Linked DNA regions of Pseudolabrys taiwanensis. The protein of the gene in region 2 interacts with the protein of the main gene of each other region in a pairwise test. Links are inferred from orthologs where the notes say so. Each region holds a gene or a part of one and is shown on either strand. Other genes may lie near its edges.

What was found.
Region 1: the proteins of ccmE (region 2) and DW352_RS19950 interact in binary tests that used the Escherichia coli proteins (3 or more experiments, as listed by UniProt). The link is inferred for Pseudolabrys taiwanensis from one-to-one orthologs.

What each region holds. Positions count from the first base shown.
Region 1 is NZ_CP031417.1:4,188,300-4,194,972, forward strand. Bases 2,165-4,950 are described here. They hold DW352_RS19950 (heme ABC transporter permease), read right to left. Parts: upstream 4,035-4,950; coding sequence 3,294-4,034; downstream 2,165-3,293. Other genes in these bases: DW352_RS19935 (flavin reductase family protein), read right to left, coding at 2,165-2,484; DW352_RS19940 (DsbE family thiol:disulfide interchange protein), read right to left, coding at 2,481-3,068; ccmD (heme exporter protein CcmD), read right to left, coding at 3,065-3,238; ccmB (heme exporter protein CcmB), read right to left, coding at 4,082-4,750; ccmA (heme ABC exporter ATP-binding protein CcmA), read right to left, coding at 4,946-4,950. In the rest of the region: DW352_RS19920 (YcjX family GTP-binding protein), read left to right, coding at 1-386; DW352_RS19925 (TIGR01620 family protein), read left to right, coding at 383-1,435; DW352_RS19930 (DUF1440 domain-containing protein), read left to right, coding at 1,448-1,912; more of DW352_RS19935, read right to left, coding at 1,948-2,164; more of ccmA, read right to left, coding at 4,951-5,551; aconitate hydratase AcnA, read left to right, coding at 5,801-6,673. UniProt on the Escherichia coli protein: Required for the export of heme to the periplasm for the biogenesis of c-type cytochromes.
Region 2 is NZ_CP031417.1:2,064,734-2,071,591, forward strand. Bases 2,084-5,054 are described here. They hold ccmE (cytochrome c maturation protein CcmE), read right to left. Parts: upstream 3,816-5,054; coding sequence 3,351-3,815; downstream 2,084-3,350. Other genes in these bases: DW352_RS09900 (heme lyase CcmF/NrfE family subunit), read right to left, coding at 2,084-3,354; ccmI (c-type cytochrome biogenesis protein CcmI), read right to left, coding at 3,829-4,950. Outside these bases: DW352_RS09890 (Do family serine endopeptidase), read right to left, coding at 1-739; DW352_RS09895 (cytochrome c-type biogenesis protein), read right to left, coding at 894-1,370; more of DW352_RS09900, read right to left, coding at 1,375-2,083; DW352_RS09915 (hypothetical protein), read right to left, coding at 5,071-6,465; DW352_RS09920 (RT0821/Lpp0805 family surface protein), read right to left, coding at 6,565-6,858. UniProt on the Escherichia coli protein: Heme chaperone required for the biogenesis of c-type cytochromes. Transiently binds heme delivered by CcmC and transfers the heme to apo-cytochromes in a process facilitated by CcmF and CcmH.

The DNA.
Region 1 (6,673 bases), 2.1 Mb from region 2 along the record:
ATCACGTGCCCGATGTGCAGCGCGATCATCTCGGCTCGCTCCTGCGCAGCATGATCGCGCTGCCGGCGCTGGACGTACGCAGCCAGAATGCGGCGATGGATGTGACGGCGCTTGCCTCCGTCATCTCGACGGAAGAAGACACGCAGGAGATCGACGGCCAACGGGTGCAGGTCGTGGTCGGCAAGCCGGTCGGCAGCGAGACGCGCGCCAAGTTCTTCGTCGGCAACGTGCCGGCCAAGCCGCCGCGGCCGGAACTCTGGGGCAAGCCCTTCCTCAATATTCCGGTGTTCGAGCCGCCGGCGATCGATGTTTCGCCGATCGACGGCATTCCCCATATGAATCTCGATCTCGCGCTCGATTATCTCATTGGGGATCGGCTGTCATGAGCCGCCAGGACGACGAGCAACCGGGCCTGCGGCCGCAGGTCTTCACGGCGGAGAAGTCGCACGCGGCGGATGCGGGCCAGCCGACGGCGCCGCGCGTCATGGTCACCGAGCAGACCGGGCGCATTGCGCCGGCGCGGCCGGCCAAGCAGGCCGTCGCCGCCAAGCCGGCGAAGCGCCGGGGCAGTCTGCTGCGGAAGGTGGCATGGACGGGGTTATCGGCTGCGGTCGCCGCCTGGCTCGGCATCGATCTCTATCTCTGGATCGAGCAGGCCTTCGGTTACAGCAATGGGCTCGGCTGGGCCGCAACGGCGACGGTGGCGACCGGCGTCGCGGCGGCAGGCGCGCTGACCATCCGCGAACTGCGCAGCTATCTCGACCTGAAGCATGTCGAGGATCATCAACGTGTGCTGGGCGCGCCGGCGGAAACGATGCTGGCGTCGGACGTGCAACGTGCCATCCGCGAGGTCATCGCCGAGTTGCCGAAGGATCGCGAAAGCCGCGCTGCGATCGAAGCCTTCCAGCGTCAGGTGCAGCGGCATCATACGCCGACGCAGCAGGTCGAGCTGCTGTCGCAGACCATGATGGCGCCGCTCGACCGCCGCGCCGAGGCGATCGTGCGCCGCGCCTCAACGCGCGCCTTCGGCATCACCGCCATCAGCCCGACCGCGGTCACCGATGCCGTGTTCTTCATCTACACAGCGGTGCGCATGTTGCGCGAGGTCGCGGCCTGCTACGGCCATCGGCCGACGGCTTTCGCCACGGGCCATCTGATCCGGCGGCTGATCGGCGAGGCCGGCAAGCTCGGTGCGATCGACCTGGCGGGCGCGGCGTTGTCGCAGCATCTCGGCGGCGCGGTGCTCGAACGTCTGGCGACGGACGCGGCGGAATCCGCCTATGCCGCGCAGCGCATGGCGCGGCTCGGTCTCGTGACGATGGGGCTGTGCCGGCCGGTGCCGTTCCGGCCCGGCGAGATTCCGGGCATCACGTCGTCGCTGATCGGCAATCTGCTTTCGAAAAGGTCGAACGCGCCGCAGGATGCCGAGCGCTAGCCTGGGCCCGGGATGGATCTCACACGATTCTGGAATGCAATGGCGGCCGGTCTCTGCGGCAGCCTCGCGCATACAGCGCTGATGGCGTTCAAGGCCTCAGCCGGCCTCTTGCCGTCGTTCTCGCCTTATGACGACCTGCAGGCGATGCTCGCGCGCCTGGTTGGCGGTGCCGTGCCGCCGCTCGCCGTTTGGGCGCTGTCCTATTTCAACGGCTCGGTTGTCCTGGGCTTCCTCTTCGGCCGTCTGCATCGTTATCTGCCTGCACGCACCGGCGCGGGTAAAGGCGCGATCTTCGGTCTCGGCGTCTGGATATTGATGGGGCTCGTCTTCTTTCCCGCCATCGGCAAGGGCTTGTTTGCGGCGCAGACGCCGCTCGGTCTCGCGCCGACGTTGTTCTCACTGGCGATGGTGCTGACCTACAGCATCACGCTCGGCGTCACTTACGCGGTGTTCAGCACCCAGCGCGCGGCTCGGTAAACGCCGTTCATTCCCGCTCCGGCGCGACGACGCTCTCACCGCATCTTCGACTTCAGCGTGATCGCCGGGCCGTCGACGACGAATTTGCCGTAACCGTGGTGATGGATGGTCTTGGCGTTCTTCTGCTTGGGATCGCGCCAGGCCTGCACGACTTCCAGGATGAACATGTTGTAGCGGTTGACCATTCGCTTATCGATCACTTTGCATTCGAGATTGGCGAAGCATTCCTCGATCAGCGGCGCCTGTACTTGCGCGGCCGGCCGTGGCGTGAGCTTGAAGGCCTTGAATTTGTCGGTGTCGCGGCCTGAGCAGTTGCCGACCTTCACGACCTTGGCTGCGATCTTGCGCGACGGGATCGCGATCACGCATTCGCCGGTCGCCCGCAGCGCCTCGAACGAATAGTCGCCGCCGCTGCAGATGCAGGCAATGAGGGGTGGCTCGAACTCGACCATCATGTGCCACGACATGGTCATGACATTAGGATGGCCTTTGCGGGCGGTGGTGAGCAGCACCACGGGACCAGGCTCGATGAGAGCATACACCTCCGAGAGGGGCAGCTCTTTCTGAGTCATGGCTTCAGCGCCTTCTCGATCTCCGGCATCAGCACCCGGGCGAGATTGTCGGCGGTGATCGGCCCGACGAGCTTGTAGGCGATGTGGCCGTCGCGTCCGACAAGGAAGGTCTCGGGCACGCCGTAGACACCCCAGTCGATCGAGGTGCGGCCGTTGTCGTCGCGGCCGACGACGGCGAACGGGTTGCCATAGCGGTTGAGGAAACGGCGCGCGTTGTCCGCCGAGTCCTTGTAGTTGATGCCGGCGAGCTGGATGCGCTTGTCCTTGGCGAGCTGGTCGAGAAACGGCACTTCGTCGTGGCACGGCACGCACCACGAGGCCCACACGTTCACCAAAGTGACCTGGCCTTTAAAGGCATCGTTGGTGAGTCCGGATACCGGTTTGCCATCGTGCTCGATGCCGGCAAGCGGCGGTAGTTCAGTTTTCGGCGCGGGATGGCCGATCAACGCGGAGGGAATGCGCGAGGGATCGCCGCTGCCGAGACGGAAAAAGAACAGTCCGGCCAGCGCGAGAAAGACGATAAGCGGCAGCAGCACGAGGATGCCGCGGCGGCTCGGGGACGTCTGTTCGGCTTCGGTGCTCACGACTGGCCCTCGTTCCGTGCGCGGCGCCCGACCCCGCGCTCCTCGAGTTCGCCGAGCACGCGGCGCTGCGCGCTGTAATCGAGAACGACCCAGGCAACCATCGCCGCGATCACGAAGGCGGTCAGCGCATAGGAAGCGATGATGAAGTCGGCATGCGGCCCGAGGCTCATGCGCTTTTTCCTTCGCGCATGACCTCGTCCGAAAACCGGTTCCCCCTTTTCGGGATCATGCGCCGGCCTCCGCGAAGCGCTGCGCTTCCATGAGCTGCATGGTGCGCACGCGTCGCCGTAGGATCTCGTTGCGCATGACGGCAAGATGCAGCGTGAAGAACAAACAAGTAAACGCGGCCGCCATGATCAGCAGCGGCGTCAGGATCGACGGATCGATGGCCGAGCCGCCGATGCGCAGGATCGAAGCCGGCTGGTGCAGCGTGTTCCACCAGTCGACGGAGAACTTGATGATGGGCAGGTTGACCGCCCCGACCAGCGACAGGATCGCTGCGGCGCGCGCGCCGCGGCCGGGATCTTCGGCCGTCCAATAGAGCGCAAGTACGCCGAGATAGAGCAGCAGCAGCACCAGCATCGAGGTGAGGCGCGCGTCCCACACCCAATAGGTTCCCCAGGTCGGCCGGCCCCACAGCGAGCCGGTAACGAGGCAGATGAAGGTGAACGCGGCGCCGATCGGGGCGGCGGCCTTGCCGGCGACGTCGGCGAGCGGATGACGCCAGACCAAAGTGCCGAGCGCAGCGACGCTCATCAGGCCCCAGCCCATCATGCCAAGCCACGCCGCCGGAACATGCAGGAACATGATCTTCACGGTGGCGCCCTGCTGATAGTCGTCAGGCGCACCGATCGCGCGGTAGAGGCCAATGGCGAACAGGATCGCGGTCGCCGCCGCGAGCCAGGGCAGGACGGCGTTCACGAGCCGCAGGAAACGCGTCGGATTGGCGAAGTCGATCAGGGCCATGGCGGCTATCTAGTCGTGTGCGGGATCGCGGGCAATGCGGCCATGTCTTACTCCAGCCCGTGTCGGAGCGCCGCCGCTGCCGCGACCGGACCGAGCACGAGACTGCCGAGCGATAGCGCGCAAAGAATGGTGAAAGGCGGGCCGAACGGGGCCGGGCCGACGATGGCGGCATTGGCCGCCGCTACGCCGAAGATCAGGACGGGGATGGTCAGCGGCAGCACCAGCACCGCCAGCAACAGGCCGCCGCGGCGAAGCGCGACCGAGAGGGCGGCGCCGATCAGCCCGATGAAGGTGAGCGCCGGCGTGCCGGCGAGCAAAGTGAGCGCGACGACGCCCATGGCTTTCAGCTCGACATTCAGCATGAGGCCCAGCACCGGCGCGATGATCACCAGCGGCAGCCCGGTGGTCAGCCAGTGAGCGATGGCTTTGGCGAGAACGGCGAGTTCGAGCGGCATGGCGCCCATCATTAGAAGGTCGAGCGAGCCGTCCTCATGATCCACCGCAAAAAGCCGGTCGAGCGCCAGCAGGCTGGCGAGCAGCGCGCCGAGCCAGAGGATGGCCGGGCCGATGCGGGCGAGCAGATTGAGGTCGGGGCCGACGGCGAACGGCATCATCACCACGACGATGAGGAAGAACAGCGCGCCCATCAGCGCGCCACCGCCGACGCGGATCGACAGGCGCATGTCGCGCAGGAGCAGGGCCAAAAGCGCGTTCACGCGCGTCTCCGGGTCAAAAATGTGGTCATGGCTGATTGCCCCACGCACGACGCGCGCCCTCTCCCCTAGTGGGGGAGGGTTGGGGAGGGGGGTAGCCGTGGACGAACTGTGCTCGGCCCGAAGGACCCCCACCCCTGACCCCTCCCCGCAAGGGGGAGGGGACCATGCTGCGGCAGGTGGCTGCTTCGTCGAGGATCATATCGCCGGCCCCAATCGCATCTCGCGCGGATCTCGGAGGCCGATGGGCCCGTGGGTCGCTGCGACAATGAGTCCACCGCCGGCGAGATGGTCCTGCATCAGCTCGGCCAGCCGTGTTTGCGACGCGGTGTCGAGCGCCGAGGTCGGCTCGTCCAGCAGCCAGATCGGCCGCTTCGCCGCCAGCAGCCGGGCGATGGACAAACGGCGCCGCTGGCCGGCGGAGAGGTAGGCCGCTGGCAGACCCGCCAGGGGAGCCAGGCCGACGGCTTCGAGCGCCGGTCCGACGCCGCCGTGCCCGCCGCCGAGGAAAGTGGTCCAGAACGACAGATTTTCCGCCACCGACAGCGACGGCTTCAGTGCGTCATGATGCCCGAGGTAATGCGTCTGCTCGGCGATACTCGCGTCGTCCGCGCCGCCGTCGAGGCTCAGGCGCCCGTCCGCGATTCGGACGAGGCCGGCGATCATGCGCAGCAAAGACGACTTGCCGGCACCGTTGCGGCCGGTCACCAGCAGGGCCTCGCCGCCGCCGAGCGCGAAGCTCAAGCCTGTGAATACCGTGCGGCCGCCGCGGCTGCAGGCCAGGTTCTCGGCGCGAAGCTGCATCAGGTCGGCCGCGCCGTAAGCGCCGTACGCAGATCAGCATTGTGCGGAAGCCGCAAATTTCTGCGCATCTTTGAGAACCGTTCCAGTAAATATGGCGCCCGGCGCGAAAAGACCTTATAAGCCCGCACCTGCGCCGTCACGAAATCGGACTTCGATCGCAAGTCTTGGCCGGTTGGAATTTTTTCCATCCTTCCTCGCACTTGGACGAAGCGCCAGCGCCGCCGATCCCGCCCGGGAATGGAACAGCCCATGACCTCTCTCGATAGCTTCAAATGCTGCAAGACCCTGAAGGTCGGCGGCAAGTCTTATGTCTATTACAGCCTGCCCGTCGCCGAGAAGAACGGCCTCAAAGGCATCTCGCGCCTGCCCTTCTCGATGAAGGTGCTCCTGGAGAACCTGCTGCGCAACGAAGACGGGCGCACGGTCACCAAGGACGACATCAAGGCGGTGGCCGAATGGCTCAAGGCCAAAACCTCCGAGCGTGAAATCGCCTTCCGCCCGGCCCGCGTGCTGATGCAGGACTTCACCGGCGTGCCCGCGGTGGTCGACCTCGCCGCCATGCGCGACGCGATGAAGAACCTCGGCGGCGATCCCAAGAAGATCAACCCGCTGATCCCGGTCGACCTCGTCATCGATCACTCGGTGGTGGTCAACTATTTCGGCAACAACAAAGCGTTCAAGCAGAACGTCGACGAAGAGTACCGCCAGAACCAGGAGCGCTACGAGTTCCTGAAGTGGGCGCAGCGCTCGTTCGACAATTTCAGCGTCGTGCCGCCCGGCACCGGCATCTGCCACCAGGTGAACCTCGAATATCTCTCCCGCGTCGTCTGGACGAAGAAGGAGAAGATGAAGCTGAACGGCAAGTCGGTGGCGATGGAAGTCGCCTATCCCGACACGCTGGTCGGTACCGATTCGCACACCACGATGGTCAACGGCCTGTCCGTGCTCGGCTGGGGCGTTGGCGGCATCGAGGCGGAAGCCGCCATGCTCGGCCAGCCGCTGTCGATGGTGCTGCCTGAGGTTATCGGCTTCAAGCTCACCGGCAAGCTCAAGGAAGGCCTAACCGCGACCGACCTCGTGCTCACCGTCACGCAGATGCTGCGCGCGCGTGGCGTCGTGGGC
Region 2 (6,858 bases):
GCGCGTCGATCTGAATGAAGTCATCGTAAGCGCCGGCGCCGATGTCACGGCCACGCGCCGAGACGATACCGGCGGTCACGGTGCCGCCGAGGCCGAAGGGATTGCCGACCGCCAGCACCCAGTCGCCGATGCGCGGCGTGCCGTCAGCGAGCTTCACATAGGGGAACGGGCCACCCTCGACCTTGATCAGCGCGAGGTCGGTGCGCGGATCGGTGCCGATGACCTTGGCCTTGTGGGTCTTGCCGTCGTCGGTGGTGACCTCGACGTTCTCGGCCTTGTCGACGACGTGGTTGTTGGTCACGGCGTAACCGTCAGCCGAGATGAAGAAACCCGAGCCCTGACCGGTGATGGTCTGGTGGCGGCCACCGCGACCGCGCGGCATGCCTTCCGGCATGTCCGGCATACCGAAGCGGCGGAAGAACTCGCGCACGCCGGGCGGAATTTCGTTGCTGTTCATCCCGGTGGTCTGGTCGCCGCCGTCGATCTTGACGCGGACGGACATCACCGCCGGTTTGACCTTCTCGACGATGTCGGCAAAGCCGACCGGCGCCTGCGTCTTACGCGCCTGCTCGGTCAGGTTCTGCGCATGCGCAGCGGGGTAACCGATCGACAGGTCGAAGTTGGGGGTTGCCACGAATGCCGCCGCGCCGAGCCCGGCGATGGTGGTGGCGAGAAGAATGGCCTTGCGGGCGGAAAACGCGCGCCGCTTCTGAGGTGCAGAAGTGTCGCTGGGCTGCATGTCGAAAACTCCATCTCCGGATGTTCGTGAGCGGGATGCGCTCTGTTCGAATCCGAAGATGGAGCTTCATGCCTTACAGCGTCCTGTCGGGGGCATTAAAGTTTGGTAAGATAGGCCCGACGGACGCGCAAAAACCCGCGAAAACCCTACGCAATCAGCGCTCGGGCGCGGCCGGGTCAACCAAAGTCGCAAGCCGCTTTTCTTCGTCGGCGGTCAATGGCGTTGCTTGCAATGGTACCGCACGGCGGCGGCGCGCCATCAGCACCAGCGCGAATCCCCCGGCCAGCAGCGCCGCCGGCGTCAGTCCCCACAGCAGCAGCGTGTGCCACTCGAGTCGCGGCTTCAGCAGCACGAACTCGCCGTACCGCGCGACCAGGAAGTCCAGCACCTGTTGATCGCTGTCGCCGGCCTGCAGCCGCTGACGCACGAGCAGGCGCAAGTCGCGCGCGAGCGGCGCATCGGAGTCGTCGATCGATTGGTTCTGGCAAACCATGCAGCGCAATTCGCGCGACAGGTCGCGCGCGCGCGCCTCGAGCGCCGGATCTTTCAGGATCTCGTCCGGCTGCACGGCGAAAGCCGCCGCCGGCACGACAAGCGCAAGCGCGAGAGCGATGGTGGCCAGGCGCCGCATGTCCCTACTCCGCCGGCTGCAGCGCGGACTTCGCCGCCGGCTTCGGCGCGCCGATGCGCAAGCGCCGGTCCGACAACGACAGCGCGCCGCCCAGCATCATCACGACGGCACCGAGCCAGATCAGCAGCACCAACGGCTTGTGATAAAGCCGGACTGCGACCGAGCCGTCCTCGTTGGTGTCGCCGAGCGACAGATAAAGCTGGCTTACGCCGCGCGTCATCAGCGCCGCCTCGGTCGTGCTCATCGCGCGCGTGGCGAACGTACGCTTGGCCGGATCCATCGCGCCGATCACGACGCCGCCGCGGCGCACCGTGAAATGCGCGACCATCTCGCGGAAGTTCGGCCCGTTGCGCTGCCCGACGCCGTCGAAGGTCACGTCGTAACCGGCGAGCGACACGTGCTGCGACGGCTTGAGCGAGACGATGCGCTCGCTCGCCCAAGACGTCACGCAAACGATGCCGAGCACCGTCACGCCGACACCGAAATGCGCGACCGCCGTGCCCCAGGCCGAGCGCGGCAGACCGGCCGCGCGGGCTTTGACGGTCGCGAGCGGCAGCCGGAACAGGCCCGTGCGTTCGGCAAGATCGACCAAGGCCCCGACCATGACGAAGAACGCCAGGCCGATGCCGAACGGCGCCAGCACGCCGTGCGCGCCATGCGCGACGAAGGTAGCGGCAAGGCCGACCAGCGCCACGCCGAAGGCGGCCACCAGCCGCTGCGCCGCGCCGTAGACGTCGCCACGCTTCCAGGCGAGCAACGGCCCGAACGGCATGGCGATGAGCAACGGCACGAACAGCGGCGCGAAGGTCAGGTTGAAGAACGGCGCGCCAACCGAGATTTTCTCACCGGTGAGCGCCTCGAGCGCGAGCGGATAAAGCGTGCCGACGAAGACGGTGAGGCACGCCGTGGTCAGGAAGAGATTGTTGAAGACCAGCGCGCCTTCGCGCGAAATCGGCGCAAACAGGCCGCCTTGCTTGAGCAGCGGCGCGCGCCAGGCAAACAAGGTCAGCCCGCCGCCGATGAAGAAAACGAGAATGGCGAGGATGAACACGCCGCGCGAGGGATCGTTGGCAAAGGTGTGCACCGACGTGAGCACGCCCGAACGCACCAGGAAGGTGCCGATCAGCGACAGCGAGAAGGCGAGGATGGCGAGCAGCAGCGTCCAGATCTTCAGCGCGTTGCGCTTTTCCATCACCACCGCGGAGTGCAGCAGCGCGGTGCCGGCGAGCCAGGGCATCAGCGATGCGTTCTCCACCGGATCCCAGAACCAGTAGCCGCCCCAGCCGAGTTCGTAATAGGCCCAGTACGACCCCATGGCGATGCCGACGGTAAGCGCCATCCACGCGGCAAGCGTCCACGGCCGCACCCAGCGCGCCCAGGCGGCGTCGATGCGGCCTTCGATCAGCGCCGCGATGGCGAACGAAAAGGCGATCGAGAAGCCGACATAGCCGAGATAGAGCAGCGGCGGATGGATGGCGAGGCCGGGGTCCTGCAGGATCGGATTGAGATCGCGGCCCTCGAACGGCGCCTGCGGCAAACGCAGGAACGGGTTCGAGGTGAGCAGGATGAAGAGATAGAACGACGTGGCAATCCAGGACTGCACCGCCAGCACCAGCGCCTTCAAGCGCACCGGCAGATTGCCGCCGAACGCCGCAACGCCGGCGCCGAACAGCGACAGGATCAGCACCCACAGCAGCATCGAGCCTTCGTGGTTGCCCCACACGCTCGTGAATTTGTAGACGAGCGGCATCATCGAGTGTGAGTTCTCGAAGACGTTCGCCACCGAGAAGTCCGACGTGACGTAACAGGCGGTCAGCGCGCCGAACGAGACGGCAACGAACACGAACTGCGCCAGTGCGGTCGACGTCGCCAGCCGCATCAGCGTCGCATCGCGATAGAGCGCGCCGATCAGCGGCACGAAGGCTTGCACCACCGCCAGCGCCAGCGCCAGCACCAGTGCGTAATGGCCGAGTTCGGGGATCATTGCGTCGTACTCGCCGGCATGTGGCCCTCGCCTTCGTTCCAGCGGCCGCTTTTCTTCAATGCGTCGACCACCTCGCGCGGCATATAGCGCTCGTCGTGCTTGGCGAGCACCGTGTCGGCGACAATCGTGCCATCCGGCTCGAGCTTGCCTTCCGCCACCACGCCCTGCCCTTCGCGGAACAGGTCGGGCACGATGCCCTGATAGCGCACGGTAACGTCGTGATTGCCGTCCGTCACCGCAAAGCGGATGCGCAGGTCGCTTCCGCGTTCGAGGCTTCCCGGCTTCACCAACCCACCGATGCGCATGCGGGTTCCGGGCGAGGGATGCTTCTCGGCGATGTCGGTCGGCGAGTTGAAGAACACGATGGAGTCGCTCAGCGAGAACAGGACGAGCGCGAGCGCGAGCGCCAACACGCCGACGCTCCCACCGATCAGAACCAACCGCCTTTGCTTGCGCGTCATGGTGCGGTCCCGTTCACCCTTCGAGTCCCATTTCCTTGATCGTATCCTCGATGCGCTTGAGCTTCTCCGGATCGCTGGCAAAGGCGCGCTTGGCGTCGCCCGCCGCGGCCTGCGCCTTGTCGCGTTCACCGAGCACGATGTAAGCGCGCATCAGCCGCTGCCACCCGTCGATATCGTCGCCGTTCTGCTTCAGGCGATCGGCAAGGCGCGCGACCATGCCACGCACCATCTCGCCGCGATCCTGCTCGTTCATGCCCGCGGCCGCATTGATGTCGGCGGTGCTCGGACCGGGCGCGGTTGCCGGCGCCGAGCCGCCCACGCGCGCGAGTGCCTCGCGCACCATCGCCGTCCAAGGCGCATCGGCCGGCGCGCCGTCGAGCATGCCGCGCCAGATCGACGCCGCCTTCGTTTTGTCGCCATCCTGCTCGGCGGCGATGCCGAGAAAGAACCGCGCCTTCAAATCGTTGCTGTCCAGCTTCAGCGCTTGGTCGAACGCGGCCTTGGCCTCTTCCGTCACAATGCCGTTCGAGGCCGCGGCCAGCGCTTCGCCGAGATCGGATTGGCGCTGCGCGCTGTCACCCGCCAGCGCGATCACCTTGCGCCGCGCAGTCACCGCATCGGCAAAGCGGCCGAGCCGCATATAGACTGGGGCCAGCACCTCGTAGCCGCGCGCGTCGTTCGGATTGCGCTCGAGATGCGCTTCGACCTGCGACACCATGCTGGCGATGGAGCGGCTCTGGTTCGCCTGTTGCGCCATGCGCTCGGCGAGCGGCGCGCCCGGAATCTGCGGCGACCCGAGAGACAGATAAAACGCCGCGGCCCCCAGCGGCAGGAGCACGAGCGCCGCGACGGCCGTGGCACGCCGCCGCCAGAGCGGCGCCGTTCCGGTCACGGCCGGTTCCATGTCGGCCGCATCGGCTGCGGCAATCAGCCGCCGCGACACCTCGACCTTGGCAGCCTCGGCTTCGCGCTCGCCGATCAGGCCGGCGGCCCGGTCGCGGGCGATCTCGTCGAGTTGATCGCGATAAACCGCCAGATCGCTGCCGCCCCGCGCCTCGACGCGGCGGGAGAGCGGCCACAGCACGGCGAATATCGCCGCCGCCGTCATCAGCGCAAACGCCAGCCAGAGGGTCATGGAGCCTTTCGATCGGTCTGCCGCCGCCACCGGGGGGCGTGGCGCGTCAGGGGCATACATCACGACGAATGATGGCGGCAATGCGCAAGATCAAATGCCACCTGAGCGGATCAGACCGGCTCAGGCGCGGGCGGTCTTGCGGTCCGCTGTCGCGGCGACTTCGGCCGCCTTGCTCAGGAGGGCCGCATAGTCCTTGCCGAACACCTTGGCACAGAGCCGCACCGCGGCATCGACCTGCGACTGGCGGAAACCGAGGTCGGCGGCGCCGGCGTGCCGCAGCCCGTCGAGCAGCGCACGGGTGTTGGTGTCGAGGAAGTACTGCAGGTCGCCGAAGGCCCGCTGCGTCATCTCGTTGATCGCGAGTTCGCCGGCGAAATAGCGGCAGTCGCCGACGAAAGAGACGAGCGCCTCGACCTCGGTCACCTCCTCGGCATCGACCGCCGACTGCGCGCGGATTTCGGACGACGGCCGCGGGCGCAGGAGACGGCGGACGCGGCCCGGCACCGACTCGATCTCCGCGCGCAACAATTCCGAAATCTGCGCGCGCTGCGCGGCGAGCGCGCGGCCCCAGGTGCTGTCGACCGGCAGGTCCAATTCCGTGCGCAGACCGCGCGCGGCGTCGTGGATCGCCTTCAAGGACGCGCCCACCGCGACGCCCTGCCCGCTGCGCAGATCGTTGCGCAATTCGCCGACCATGCGATCAAGTTCGGCGAGCACGATATTCACGGTGATGCCGTAGGGCGTTTCCGCCACACGCGCGGCCGTGTCGCTGCCCGCCGCTCTGACGCCGAAGCGGATTAACTGCCAGGGCGCGGTGAGACGCGCCCGCACGAGCAGCAAGGCATAAAGGAACGAACCGTCGCGACGCGCCGCCGCGGCCTCGGTCCAGCTGCGGCATTCGTTGAGCTGATCGTCGGAGAGATTGCCGATGCGCAGCGGCAGGTTGGCCGCCATCGCGGCCAGTGCATCGCGCGCCTTCAGCACGCATTTCAACGCGGTTGCGTCTTCCTCCGCGCGCGGCGTGCCGATCTGCGCTTTCAGCCGGCGGCGCGTCTTGGTCTCGTCGGCGGCGGCGAAGGCGATGTCGATCGCGGCGACCGCGCGATCCTGGAAAGCGCGCGCCAACTGCTCGGCCCGCGCATCGTCGTCCGCCAGCAACGCCTTGTTGACCTCTTCGATAAAGGCCGGCATCGCCGCGGGCATCAGGTCGCGGCCGACCCAGGTCCACAGCAGTTCGAGCGAGGCGCGCGCGACGCGTCCGGGATGCGTGTGATCGGGACGATCGTCGACGAGGAAAGGCTCGAGCGGCTTGAAGAACAAGCGCGCGGCGTTGGAAATGCGCGGCGCGCCTTCGCGCTGCTCGCGCACGATCGCGCGTAATTCCTGGAGCACGAGATCGGCGCCGATCACTTCGTCGCCGCGCAGCATGCTGCGCTCGAACTCGTTGATGAGAAGCGCGCGCGCCTGTGGCGTGAGCTCACGCAGGAATCGCCGCAGCCGTTCGACGGTCGTCATGACGCCCGCCATTCCCATCCAGGTCCCGATGTTATGAACTGGGACCTGGATAGCGCAGCGACGTTAAGAACGTTTTAAGGATGTCGAAAGGCGATGCGCTCAGCCGAGCGGCGTCCAGGAACCGTCCGGATTGCGGCAGGCCGTGCCGCGCGCCGTTTCCGGCCGGCCGTCGATGTAGATGGTATGCGTGTAAGACCGGCAGTTGCGGCCGGATTGCTGATAGGCCGGTCCCGGCACCACCGTGCCGTAGCGGCCGGAGTCGGGATTGCGCCACGACACCGCCGTGCCCGACGGGCTGCGCTCGAGCGCATCCATCTGCGCGGCATAAGCGCGCTGCCGGTCGGCGTCGTCGAGCGAGGCGCCGATGCGGTTGCCGATCAAGCCGCCCAGCAG